Regions from separate parts of the Streptomyces sp. NPDC058619 genome, predicted to be linked through region 1. Evidence: riboswitches for the same ligand, from Rfam matches in the RefSeq annotation. Region 1 holds a riboswitch; the other holds the start of a gene.
The links. Region 1 has a riboswitch for glycine ahead of gcvP (aminomethyl-transferring glycine dehydrogenase). Riboswitches for the same ligand answer to the same signal wherever they lie in the genome.

Region 1 (6,176 bases):
CGGGGTCGTCGCCACGGCCTCGTACGAGGCGCGGCGCTTCGGGGTGCACTCGGCCATGCCGATGGCGCAGGCCCGGCGGCTCTGCCCCAACGGCGCCTGCCTGGTGCCGCGCTTCAGCCTCTACCGCGAGGTCAGCGAAGTGGTCATGGCCATGCTGAGGGAGCTGTCGCCGCTGGTGGAGCCGCTCAGCCTGGACGAGGCGTTCGTGGACCTGGAGGCGGGCGGCGTCGCCTTCGACTCGCGCAGTGCCCGGGCGACGGGCGAGCGGCTGCGCGCGGACATCAGGGCGGCCACGAGCCTCAGCGGGTCGGTGGGACTGGCGGGGTCGAAGATGCTGGCGAAGGTGGCGTCCGAGGAGGCCAAGCCGGCTGGGCTGCTGCTGATCGAGCCGGGGACCGAGCGGGAGCTGCTCGCGCCGATGTCCGTACGGACCCTGCCCGGGGTGGGGCCGGCCACCGGGGAACACCTGCGCCGGGCCGGTATCACCACCGTGGGGGAGCTGGCGGAGGCCGGGGAGGACGAGCTGGTCCGGATGGTCGGGCGCGCGCACGGCGTCGGCCTCCACCGGATGGCCCTGGGGCTGGACGACCGGCCGGTGGTCGCCGAGCGGGACGCGAAGTCGGTGTCGGTCGAGGACACCTTCGACGTGGACCTGCACGACCGGGTCCGCATCCGCAACGAGGTGCAGCGGCTCGCGGACCGGTGCGTGCGCAGGCTCCGGGAGTCCGGGCACTCGGGTCGCACGATCGTGCTGAAGGTGCGCCGGTTCGACTTCTCGACGCTCACGCGCTCGGAGACGCTGCGCGGGCCCACCGACGACCCCGGGGTGGTGCGGGAGGCCGCGGCGCGGCTGCTGGAGGGCGTGGACACCACGGGCGGGGTGCGGCTGCTCGGGGTGGGGGTCACGGGGTTGGCGGACTACACGCAGGAGGACCTGTTCGCCCAGGCCGCCGCGATGCTCGCCGCCGAGGGGGACGGGCGGGCCGGGGACGTGCCCGACGTGGCGGAGGGGGCCGTTGGAGTGACGGGGGTGCCGGGGCCGTCGGAGGCAGGCGCCGGCGCGCAGGAGGCGGTGGCCGCCGGGAGTCCGGGGCCGCCCGTCGAGCACGGGCCGCCGGGGGAGGCGGAGGCCACCGCCGAGCGGCGCTGGGCGCCCGGAAACGACGTACGGCACGCCGTCCACGGGCCGGGGTGGGTGCAGGGCAGCGGGGTCGGGCGGGTGACCGTACGGTTCGAGCGGCCCGGGTCGGCCCCCGGCCGGGTGCGCACCTTCCGGGTGGACGATCCCGAGCTGGAGGCGGCCGATCCGCTGCCGCTCGTGGGGGAGCCGGTGGGGGAGGAGGAGCCGGGCACGGCCTGACGGGGCGCCCGGGCCGGCGGAGGAGGGGCGGCCGGTCAGCCGTCGTCGCCCGCCAGCCGGCCGAAGTCGCGCGGCTGCTCGGGGGGCGGGGGCGTCTGGTGGAAGTCGGACGGCAGGGTCACGTCCAGGCCGTAGTGGTGGTAGAGCTGCAGCTCCTGCTCGGGGGAGAGGTGGCGGCCGACGCCGAAGTCGGGGGCGTCCTTGATCAGGGAGCGGTCGAACGGGACGCGCAGCGCGTCCCCGACCAGCTCGCTCGGCTCCAGCGGGACGAAGGCGTCCCGGCTGAACAGGCCCGTCCGCACGGCGGCCCATTCCGGGACGCCGGTGGCGTCGTCGAGGTAGACCTCGTCGATGGTGCCGATCTTGCTGCCGTTGCGGTCGAACGCCTTGCGGCCGATCAGGCTGCGCGGATCGATGTCGGTCTGCACGGTCCCTCCATCTGGTCGCAACTCCTCCGTAATGACTACAGAAGTGCATATTGGGAGTCGAGGCCACTCGGGGAGGCTCCGAAAGGGCGCTGGTAGGCTGGGTGGCGGCTGTCGACCCTGTGCGGGAGAGTCCTCCGAATGAGCTCGACGGAGGCGCCGAAGGAGCAAATCCTCCCCGGAATCTCTCAGGCATACGTACCGCACGGACGAGGCCACTCTGGAAAGCAGGAGCGGGTACCGGGCCCAGTGCCGGTGCCTCTCCTCACCGACGGTGAAAGCCGGAGCTCGAGGGCGATCCCCGCGACTCCGGTGAAACTCTCAGGTTGAGATGACAGAGGGGGAGGCCGTCCGGGTGCCCGCGCCGTGGTGCCCCTCGCAGGTCATACGACCAGGAGGCCTCCGTACATGACCGCCAACCGCATTCCGCTCTCCCAGCTTGAGCGAGGCATCCCCTTCGAGCAGCGCCACATCGGCCCGGATGCCGGGGCGCAGGCGAAGATGCTCGCCCAGGTGGGCTACGGCTCCCTGGACGAACTGACCGCCGCCGCGGTACCGGATGTGATCAAGACCACCGAGGCGCTGAACCTGCCCGAGGCGCTGACCGAGGCCGAGGTGCTGGCCGAGCTGCGGTCGCTCGCCGACCGCAACCAGGTCCTCTCCTCCATGATCGGTCTCGGCTACTACGGGACCTTCACGCCGCCGGTGATCCTGCGCAACGTCATGGAGAACCCGGCCTGGTACACGGCCTACACCCCGTACCAGCCGGAGATCTCGCAGGGCCGCCTGGAGGCGCTGCTGAACTTCCAGACCGTCGTCGCCGACCTGACCGGGCTGCCGACCTCGGGCGCCTCGCTGCTCGACGAGGGCACGGCGGCCGCCGAAGCCATGTCCCTGGCCCGCCGCGTGGGCAAGGTCAAGGGCGGTGTATTCCTGATCGACGCCGACGCGCTGCCGCAGACCATCGCCGTGATCGAGACCCGTGCCGAGCCCACGGGCGTGGAGATCGTCGTCGCGGACCTCTCCGACGGCATCCCGGCCGAGATCGCCGAGCGCGGCGTCTTCGGCGTGCTGCTCCAGTACCCGGGTGCCTCCGGCGCCGTGCGCGACATCAAGCCGGTCATCGACCAGGCGCACGGGCTCGGTGCCGTCGTCACCGTCTCGGCCGACCTGCTGGCCCTGACCCTGCTGACCTCGCCGGGCGAGCTCGGCGCGGACATCGCGGTCGGCACCACCCAGCGCTTCGGCGTCCCGATGGGCTTCGGCGGACCGCACGCCGGCTACATGGCCGTCCAGGCCAAGCACGCCCGCTCGCTCCCGGGCCGCCTCGTCGGCGTCTCCGTGGACGCGGACGGCAACAAGGCGTACCGCCTGGCCCTGCAGACCCGCGAGCAGCACATCCGCCGCGAGAAGGCCACCAGCAACATCTGTACCGCGCAGGTGCTGCTCGCCGTCATGGCCGCCATGTACGCCGTCTACCACGGCCCGGACGGCCTGCGGACGATCGCCCGCCGGACGCACCGCTACGCCGCCCTCCTCGCCGCGGGCCTGCGGGCCGGCGGGGTCGAGATCGTCCACGGCTCGTACTTCGACACCGTCACCGCCCGGGTTCCCGGCCGGGCCGACGAGGTCGTCGCCGCCGCCCGTGAGGGCGGGGTCAACCTGTACCGGGTCGACGCCGACCTCGTCTCCGTCTCCTGCGACGAGACCACCCTGCGCGCGGACATCGAGGCCGTCTGGGCCGCCTTCGGCGTCAGCGCCGACATCGAGGCGCTCGACGCGGCCACGGCCGACACGCTGCCCGAGGCCCTGCTGCGCTCGGACGAGGTCCTCACGCACCCGGTCTTCCACCAGCACCGCTCCGAGACCGCGATGCTGCGCTACCTGCGCAAGCTCTCGGACAAGGACTACGCGCTGGACCGCGGCATGATCCCGCTGGGCTCCTGCACCATGAAGCTCAACGCCACCACCGAGATGGAGGCCGTCACCTGGCCCGAGTTCGGCCAGGTGCACCCGTTCGCCCCGGTGGAGCAGGCCGAGGGGTACCTCACGCTCATCACCGAGCTGGAGGAACGTCTCTGCGAGGTCACCGGCTACGACAAGGTCTCCATTCAGCCCAACGCCGGCTCGCAGGGTGAGCTGGCCGGTCTGCTGGCTGTGCGCGCCTACCACCGCGCCAACGGCGACGAGCAGCGCACCATCTGCCTCATCCCGTCCTCCGCGCACGGCACGAACGCCGCCAGCGCCGTGATGGCCGGCATGAAGGTCGTCGTCGTCAAGACGGCCGACGACGGCGAGGTGGACGCGGCGGACCTGCGGGCGAAGATCGAGCAGTACCGCGACGAGCTCGCCGTGCTGATGATCACCTACCCCTCCACGCACGGTGTGTTCGAGGAGCACGTCGCCGACATCTGCGCCCAGGTGCACGACGCCGGCGGCCAGGTCTACGTGGACGGCGCCAACCTCAACGCCCTGGTGGGCCTGGCCAAGCCGGGTCACTTCGGCGGCGACGTCTCGCACCTGAACCTGCACAAGACCTTCTGCATCCCGCACGGCGGCGGCGGCCCGGGCGTCGGCCCGGTCGGTGTCCGGGCGCACCTGGCCCCGTACCTGCCGAACCACCCGCTGCAGCCGACCGCCGGCCCCGAGACGGGCGTCGGTCCCATCTCCGCCGCGCCGTGGGGCTCCGCGGGCATCCTGCCGATCTCGTGGTCGTACGTGCGTCTGATGGGCGGCGAGGGCCTCAAGCGCGCCACCCAGGTGGCGGTGCTCGGTGCCAACTACATCGCCAAGCGACTGGAGCCGCACTACCCGGTGCTGTACACCGGCCCCGGCAACCTGGTCGCGCACGAGTGCATCATCGACCTGCGCCCGCTGACGAAGGCCACCGGCGTCAGTGTGGACGACATCGCCAAGCGCCTGATCGACTACGGCTTCCACGCGCCGACCATGTCGTTCCCGGTCGCGGGGACGCTGATGATCGAGCCGACGGAGTCCGAGGACCTCGCCGAGATCGACCGCTTCTGCGACGCGATGATCGCCATCCGCGCCGAGATCGAGCGGGTCGCGGGCGGCGAGTGGCCCCTGGAGGACAACCCGCTGGCCAACTCCCCGCACACGGCGGCGGCGCTGGGCGGCGAGTGGAACCACCCGTACACCCGTGACGAGGCGGTCTTCCCGGCCGGGGTCACGGCCGCGGAGAAGTACTGGCCGCCGGTCCGCCGCATCGACGGTGCGTTCGGCGACCGGAACCTGGTCTGCTCCTGCCCGCCGCTGGACGAGTACGACAACTGACGACCGGGCGCCGACAAGGGGCCGGTCCGGGATCTCCTCCCGGGCCGGCCCCTTCGTCGTTGCCGCGGCGGGTCAGGCCGCCTTCACCACCTGGGCGGCCGCCAGCGGGCGGTGCGGAGCGATGATCCTGCCGTCGGGCAGCAGCTCCCCGGTGTCCTCGAAGAGCAGGACCCCGTTGCACAGCAGGCTCCAGCCCTGTTCCGGGTGGTTCGCCACGGGGTGCGCGGCCTCCCGGTCGGCGGAGTCGGCTGACGGGCAGGCTGGCTGGTGCTGGCACATGGATGCGTTCTTTCGCTGCGGTGTGGTCTGCGTGCTACGGCTCGATGCGTGGTTCATGGCCGTCCCCCTGGGTCATCCCCGCACCCGCGGAGAGCTTGTCATCAGTCTTCCCCCACGACAGCCGCTTCGCAGGTATTTCCCGGCAGCTGTCCTCACAGAATGATGACGCATCACCCGTGCGGGCGGTTCAGTCCAACTCCCCTGTCATTTCGGGTGGTTCGGGAGTGGCCCGAGCGGGCTAGGCCGAATGGGCCACTCGGGTCAGGCGGCCGGCGCGGCCAGAGTGGGCGGGACCGGTGCCGGGGTCAGCCGGCGGGTGAGCGCCGGCAGCAGCTCGGACACCGGGTGCGGACGGAACGCCGCGATGCCGGGCGGGGCGGGCGCCAGCGGGACGAGCAGGTCCTCGCCGGCGGGCAGGCCCGCGGAGGCGTCGGCGCCGACCGCGCCGTGCAGCCACAGGGTCAGCATGTACAGCTCCGGTACGGACAGCAGCCGCGGCTGGTAGTTCGTGGGCAGCGACTCCGCCTGGCGCAGGGCGCGTTCGGTGGCGGCGACGTACGGACCCTCGAAGAAGTGGGAGAAGACCCAGCCGTCCGGGGTCAGCCGGGTGTCGGCCGCCGCGACGTGGCGGTCGCCGCTGCGGATCAGGAACCGCCAGCCGGTGAGCCGGGTGCGGGGCGGCCTGCCCCCGGCCGCCAGGTTGGACGTGTGCAGCCGGTCCATGACGTGGAGCGGGAGCGGGAGTTCGGCGGTCATCGGTCCCTGGACCGCGCGCAGGGCCGGAGTGTGTGCCTCGTGGGCGGCGGTGGGGGAACCGA
Region 2 (6,176 bases), on a different contig from region 1:
CTGGGCGAGGACGCCGTCCTTCTTGAGCCGGGTCACGAACATGCGGGCCGCCCGCATGGGGCCGACCGTGTGGGAGGAGGACGGGCCGATGCCGATGGAGAAGAGGTCGAATACGGAGATGGCCACTGGCGGACTCCCTTGTCTGCTCGTGGGGTGGGAGGGGGCAGGAGAAGTGCGATTGGGCGGATTTTGTCCGGCAGACGAGCGTAACGCGTGCACATGAACGATTCGTCTGCCGGACCGGCCCGGGGTGTGGCCGTCAGGCGTGGCCTGTCAGGCATGGGCCGTCAGGCGTGGGCCGGCTCACGCTCCCGTACGGCGTTCTCCGGGGTCGCGGTCCCGGAGGCGTCCAGCACCGGGTCCGGCCCCGGCAGGCCCGCGCGGTGGGCCGCGACGCCCGCCCGTACGGACCGGGCGTACGGGCCCGGCGTCAGGCGGCCAACGGGGCCAGCGCCGCGATCGGGACGGCCGGCGGGGGCAGGGCGGTGACGGTGCCGGGGTCTGGCCACCGCGACCAGTACAGGGCGCCGGCGCGGAGGACGAAGGGCGGCGGGCAGAGGAACCACGCCGCCCGAAGGCGGAACGGGCGGGGCAGGTCGGGCCGCATCCGCCCGGGGCTTTGGTCATGAGAAGGGCCCGGTCCTGTGCACAGGCCAGCACAGGCAGGACCGGGCCCTTCCGGATCACTCCCGGGCGCTTCTAGAGCGACGGGTACAGCGGGAACTTCGCGGCGAGCGCGGAGACGCGCGCCTTCAGGTCCTCGCTGTCGTACGCCGGCTTCAGCGCGGACGCGATGATCTCGGCGACCTCGGTGAAGGCCTCGGCGTCGAAACCGCGCGTGGCCAGGGCCGGGGTGCCGATCCGCAGGCCCGAGGTGACCATCGGCGGCCGCGGGTCGTTCGGGATGGCGTTCCGGTTGACCGTGATGCCGATCTCGTGGAGCCGGTCCTCGGCCTGCTGGCCGTCCAGCTCGGAGTTGCGCAGGTCGACCAGGACCAGGTGGACGTCCGTACCGCCGGAGAGGACGGACACGCCGACCTCGGTGACGTCGGGCTGCACCAGGCGCTCGGCGATGATCTTCGCGCCCTCCAGGGTGCGGACCTGGCGCTCCTTGAAGCCCTCCGAGGCCGCGATCTTGAAGGAGACGGCCTTGGCCGCGATCACGTGCTCCAGCGGGCCGCCCTGCTGGCCCGGGAAGACCGCGGAGTTGATCTTCTTGGCCAGCTCCTGCGTCGACAGGATGACGCCGCCGCGCGGACCGCCCAGGGTCTTGTGCGTGGTGGTGGTCACGACGTGGGCGTGCGGCACCGGGTTCGGGTGCAGACCCGCGGCGACCAGGCCCGCGAAGTGCGCCATGTCGACCATGAGGTACGCGCCGACCTCGTCCGCGATGCGGCGGAAGGCGGCGAAGTCGAGCTGGCGCGGGTAGGCGGACCAGCCCGCGACGATCAGCTGCGGCTTGGACTCCTTGGCGAGGCGCTCGACCTCGGCCATGTCCACGTGGCCGGTCTCGTCGACGTGGTACGGGACCACGTTGTAGAGCTTGCCGGAGAAGTTGATCTTCATGCCGTGGGTCAGGTGACCGCCGTGGGCCAGGTTCAGGCCCATGATCGTGTCGCCCGGCTTGATCAGCGCGAACATCGCGGCGGCGTTCGCCTGCGCACCGGAGTGCGGCTGGACGTTCGCGGCCTCGGCGCCGAACAGCGCCTTGATGCGGTCGATCGCGATCTGCTCGACCACGTCGACGTGCTCGCAGCCGCCGTAGTAGCGGCGGCCCGGGTAGCCCTCGGCGTACTTGTTGGTCAGGACCGAGCCCTGGGCCTCCATGACGGCGACCGGAGCGAAGTTCTCCGACGCGATCATTTCCAGGGTCGACTGCTGGCGTACGAGCTCGGCGTCGACGGCGGCGGCGACGTCCGGGTCGAGCTCGTGGAGCGGGGTGTTCAGCACAGACATCAAGATCCCCTGGGGTGTCAGTTGTCGGAGTGGGTGAGCGCGGCGTACTCCTCGGCGGAGAGCAGGTCGCCCGGCTCCTCCGCGACGCGCACCTTGAACAGCCAGCCGCCCTCGAACGGGGCCGTGTTCACGAGCGCCGGGTCGTCCACGACGTCCTGGTTGGACTCGACGATCTCACCGGTGACGGGGGAGTACAGGTCGCTGACCGACTTGGTCGACTCCAGCTCGCCACAGGTCTCGCCCGCGGTCACCGTGTCGCCCACCTCGGGAAGCTGGGCGTAGACGACGTCACCGAGCGCGTTGGCCGCGAACTCCGTGATGCCGACCGTCGAGACGCCGTCCTCGGCGACCGACAGCCACTCGTGCTCCTTGCTGTAACGCAGCTGCTGGGGGTTGCTCATGGCCTGATTCTCCTGGATGCGGGGGAGTGGGAACGAACAGCGGTCTCGGCTACCGAGACAGGACCGTACGGCTGCCCGTACGGCTGAGGCCTACGACAGGGTTACTTCTGCCGCTTGTAGAACGGCAGGGCCACGACCTCGTACGGCTCATGCGTACCGCGAATGTCGACGCCGACGCCGGAGGTGCCGGGCGCGGCGTGCGCCGCGTCCACGTACGCCATCGCGATCGGCTTGCCCAGCGTCGGGGACGGGGCGCCCGAGGTGACCTCGCCGATGACCTCGCCGCCGGCGACGACCGGGAAACCGGCGCGCGGGACGCGGCGGCCCTCGGCGATCAGGCCGACCAGCTTGCGCGGCGGGTTCGAGGCGGCGCGCTCGGCGGCGGCCTCCAGCGCGGCGCGGCCGACGAAGTCCCCCTCCTTCTCGAACTTCACGACCCGGCCCAGACCCGCGTCGAACGGGGTGAGGGAGGTCGTCAGCTCGTGCCCGTACAGCGGCATGCCCGCCTCCAGGCGCAGTGTGTCGCGGCAGGACAGGCCGGCCGGGACCAGGCCGACGCCCTCGCCGGCCTTCGTCAGGGCCTGCCACAGCTCCACGGCGTGCTCGGGGGAGACGAACAGCTCGAAGCCGTCCTCGCCGGTGTAGCCGGTACGGGCGATCAGCGCGGGCACGCCCGCGACGGTGCCCGGCAGGCCGGCGTAGTACTTCAGCCCGTCCAGGTCGGCGTCGGTCAGGGACTTCAGGATGCCGGGGGACTCCGGGCCCTGGACGGCGAGCAGCGCGTACGCGTCGCGGTCGTCGCGGACCTCGGCGTCGAAGCCGGCGGCGCGCTCGGTGATCGCGTCCAGGACGACCTGGGCGTTGGAGGCGTTGGCGACGACCATGAACTCGGTCTCGCCCAGCCGGTAGACGATCAGGTCGTCGACGATGCCGCCGTCCGCCTGGCAGATGTGCGTGTAGCGGGCGCGGCCGACGCCGACGGTGGAGATGTTGCCGACCAGCGCGTAGTCGAGGACCTTGACGGCCTCCGGGCCGGTCAGGGTGATCTCGCCCATGTGGGACAGGTCGAAGAGACCGGCCCTGGTGCGTACGGCGTTGTGTTCGTCGCGCTCGCTCGCGTACCGCAGCGGCATGTCCCAGCCCGCGAAATCGGTCATGGTCGCACCGAGGGAACGGTGCAGCGCATCGAGGGCGGTCAGACGGGGGGCAGAGCTCATGGGTGTGACTCCCGGGTCCCAGGGCATCGACATGACATGACGAGGACGTTCCTCCCCATCTGTCATCGGAACCTGAGAGGTTCGCCGAGAGTTCCCCCGATCTTCCGATCCGGCGGGATTCCCGACTTGCACCTTGGGTGGAGCGCGCACCCCGGCCTCACGGGCGGCGGCACGGCTCGCTTTTCAGATCTGCCTCATCCACGCGGTACGGGGCCTGAGAGATTCAAGGGAGGTTCTTGCTCCTTCGGCGCCCGCGCACGGCCTTGCGGCGTGCCGGGACTCTCCCGCGCGGATTCAAGCGGCCGGTATGCAGTTGGTCCAGATGGCGCACATCATTGCACGCCGTGCGCGTGATCGGGCGGGCGGGCCCGAAAGACCACGGCGTTCGCGGAGGTCCGGACCGGAACCGGCGATCCCGGATCACCGTCTCTTTACACTCAGTGGGCAAGGGTCCTTGCGACCCGATTCGGGGGAGGCGATCACTGTGCGGAGATTCGGAGTAGTGGCGACGACGACGGGAACCGTGGACGCGGTGCCGGAGCAGCGCGGCCCGCGCGTCCGCCGGGCGGCGGACGCGGCGGGCCCCGGCGCCGTACGGGACCTGCGCGGCCCGGCGGTGCGCGGGCCCCAGCGGCTCGGCTTCGCGGCCGGGGACATCGTCGTCGTGTCCGGGCTGCCCGGCGGCGGCAAGAGCACGCTGATCAAGCGGGCGGCCGCCGAGGGCGGGTCCGTCGACTCCCAGGACACCCGCGAGCGCTGGGAGCGCCGGATGCCGGCGTTCCTCCCGTACGGCGCCTACCGGCCGCTGGTCCGCGCCGCCCACTACTGGGGGCTGTGGCGCGTCCTGCGCTCCGGCGCCTCGGTGGTCGTCCACGACTGCGGCACCCAGAGCTGGGTGCGCGGCCTGCTCGCGGCGGCCGCCCGCCGCCGGGGCCGCGAGCTGCACCTGCTGTTCCTGGACAGCAGCCCCGAGGAGGCCCTCTCGGGGCAGGCGGCGCGCGGACGGCGCGTGTCGGCCTACGCCTTCTCCCGGCACCGGGGCGCGGTGGCGCGCCTGCTGCGCGACGCGGAGGCCGGCCACCCGCCGGCGGGCTGCGCCTCGGTGACGCTCCTGGACCGCCGCTCGGCCGCGGCGGTGACGCGGATCGCGTTCCACGGCTGAGCCGGGCCCCGGACCCCCGCTGCCCGGGGCGGGACGCCGGGACCCCGCGCGGCCCGGGCCCCGGCAGCGGATAGCCTCGGCACCGGACGCGGTGGGACCACACGGAGGCAGGGGAACATGCAGGGCAGCGGCTGGCCGGAGAACGAACTGGAGCAGGTGCTCGGAGCGGCGCTGGGGCAGCCCGACGCGGGGGCGCGGATCCTCGAGGTGCTCGGGCGCAGCCGGGTGTGGGTGCCGCTGCCCGCCAGCGGGGCCCCCGACGCGGCGAGCCTGTCCCTGCCGACCATGGACATCGCCGGGGCGGCCTACGTCCCCGTCTACAGCTCCGAGGCGCAGTTCCGCTACTGCGCCGGCCCCGCCATGGACTTCGCCGTCGCCCCCGCCGTCGAGTTCGCCCGCGGCCTGCCCCCGCAGCTCGGCATCGCCGTGAACCCCGAGGGCGCCGTCGGCGTACCCCTGCCCCCGCCCGCCGTCGCGGAGCTGTGCCGCATCGGACGCAGCCCCCTCGACGGACCCGCGTCCGGCGGCCGCGTCCGGCTGTTCGAGCCCGACTGGCAGGACGACCCGGTGGACTTCCTGGCCGCCGCCACGGAGGAGTTCCGGGCGACCGGCGCGGTCACCGCCGCGTACCGCTGCCTCGCCAGCGTCGAGGGCGGGGAGCCGCAGCTGTTCATCGGCGTCCGGCTGGCGGGATGGGACCCCGGGACGCAGAACGCCCCGATGGAGGCCCTCGGCCGGGCCCTGACCCGCGTCCCGCCTCCGTGGCCGGTGCAGTTGATCCTCCTGGACGCCGCCGAGGACCCGGTCACGGACTGGATTCGTGAGCGCGTACGCCCCTTCTACCTCCCGTAGGGCCGCTTAAGGTGGTCACACTTGCGGCCGCACGCGCGGCCCGGGTACGCGTGGACGACGGGCGGACGAAGAGGGGTACCGGGTGAGTGCGTCAGGCACGGCCGCGGCCGGGCAGGTCGAGCACATGCTGCGCCAGGTGACTCCCGGGCGCTATGAGAGCTACGAGTCACTGCTGCACGCCCTCGCCGAGGGCCGGCTGTGGATGCTGCTGTGGCAGGGGCAGCCGGGGTCCCCGGACGCCCAGTACGGCGGCATGGAGGTGGAGGGCCTCGGCTACGCGCCGTGCGTGACCTCCCCGCAGGAGCTGGCCGCCAGCGGCTGGAACCGGGGCTACGAGGTCGTCACGGGCCGGGACATCGCCCGCGCCCTGTACCCGGACCGCTGGGGGCTGTGGCTCAACCCGCACGCCGCGGGCGGCGGACTCGGCGTGCCCTGGGCGGACCTGCGCCGGATCGCCACGGGCCTGGACCGGATGCCGGCCGGACCGCTGCGGCTGTCGGAGCCCGCCATCGAGCTCCCGCAGTTCTACGGGCTGCTGACCCGGCACGCCCACCGGACGCCCGCCGTCCGGTCGCTGCGCCGCGCGTG

Region 2: it holds a riboswitch for glycine, as region 1 does, so the genes downstream of both, gcvT (glycine cleavage system aminomethyltransferase GcvT) here and gcvP (aminomethyl-transferring glycine dehydrogenase) in region 1, are expected to answer to the same signal.

The regions. Positions count from the first base shown of each region.
Region 1 is NZ_JBHXQN010000064.1:17,800-23,975, reverse strand. It holds gene ACFWTC_RS33765 (DNA polymerase IV) at 1-1,360, shown strand, start outside; gene ACFWTC_RS33760 (PRC-barrel domain-containing protein) at 1,396-1,788, opposite strand; glycine riboswitch at 1,901-1,999, shown strand; gene gcvP (aminomethyl-transferring glycine dehydrogenase) at 2,194-5,079, shown strand; gene ACFWTC_RS33750 (DUF5999 family protein) at 5,152-5,358, opposite strand; gene ACFWTC_RS33745 (hypothetical protein) at 5,620-6,176, opposite strand, start outside.
Region 2 is NZ_JBHXQN010000006.1:253,457-259,632, reverse strand. It holds gene ACFWTC_RS09350 (L-serine ammonia-lyase) at 1-126, opposite strand, end outside; gene glyA (serine hydroxymethyltransferase) at 700-1,956, opposite strand; gene gcvH (glycine cleavage system protein GcvH) at 1,974-2,357, opposite strand; gene gcvT (glycine cleavage system aminomethyltransferase GcvT) at 2,459-3,574, opposite strand; glycine riboswitch at 3,768-3,871, opposite strand; gene ACFWTC_RS09330 (AAA family ATPase) at 4,053-4,736, shown strand; gene ACFWTC_RS09325 (enhanced serine sensitivity protein SseB) at 4,854-5,588, shown strand; gene ACFWTC_RS09320 (enhanced serine sensitivity protein SseB C-terminal domain-containing protein) at 5,671-6,176, shown strand, end outside.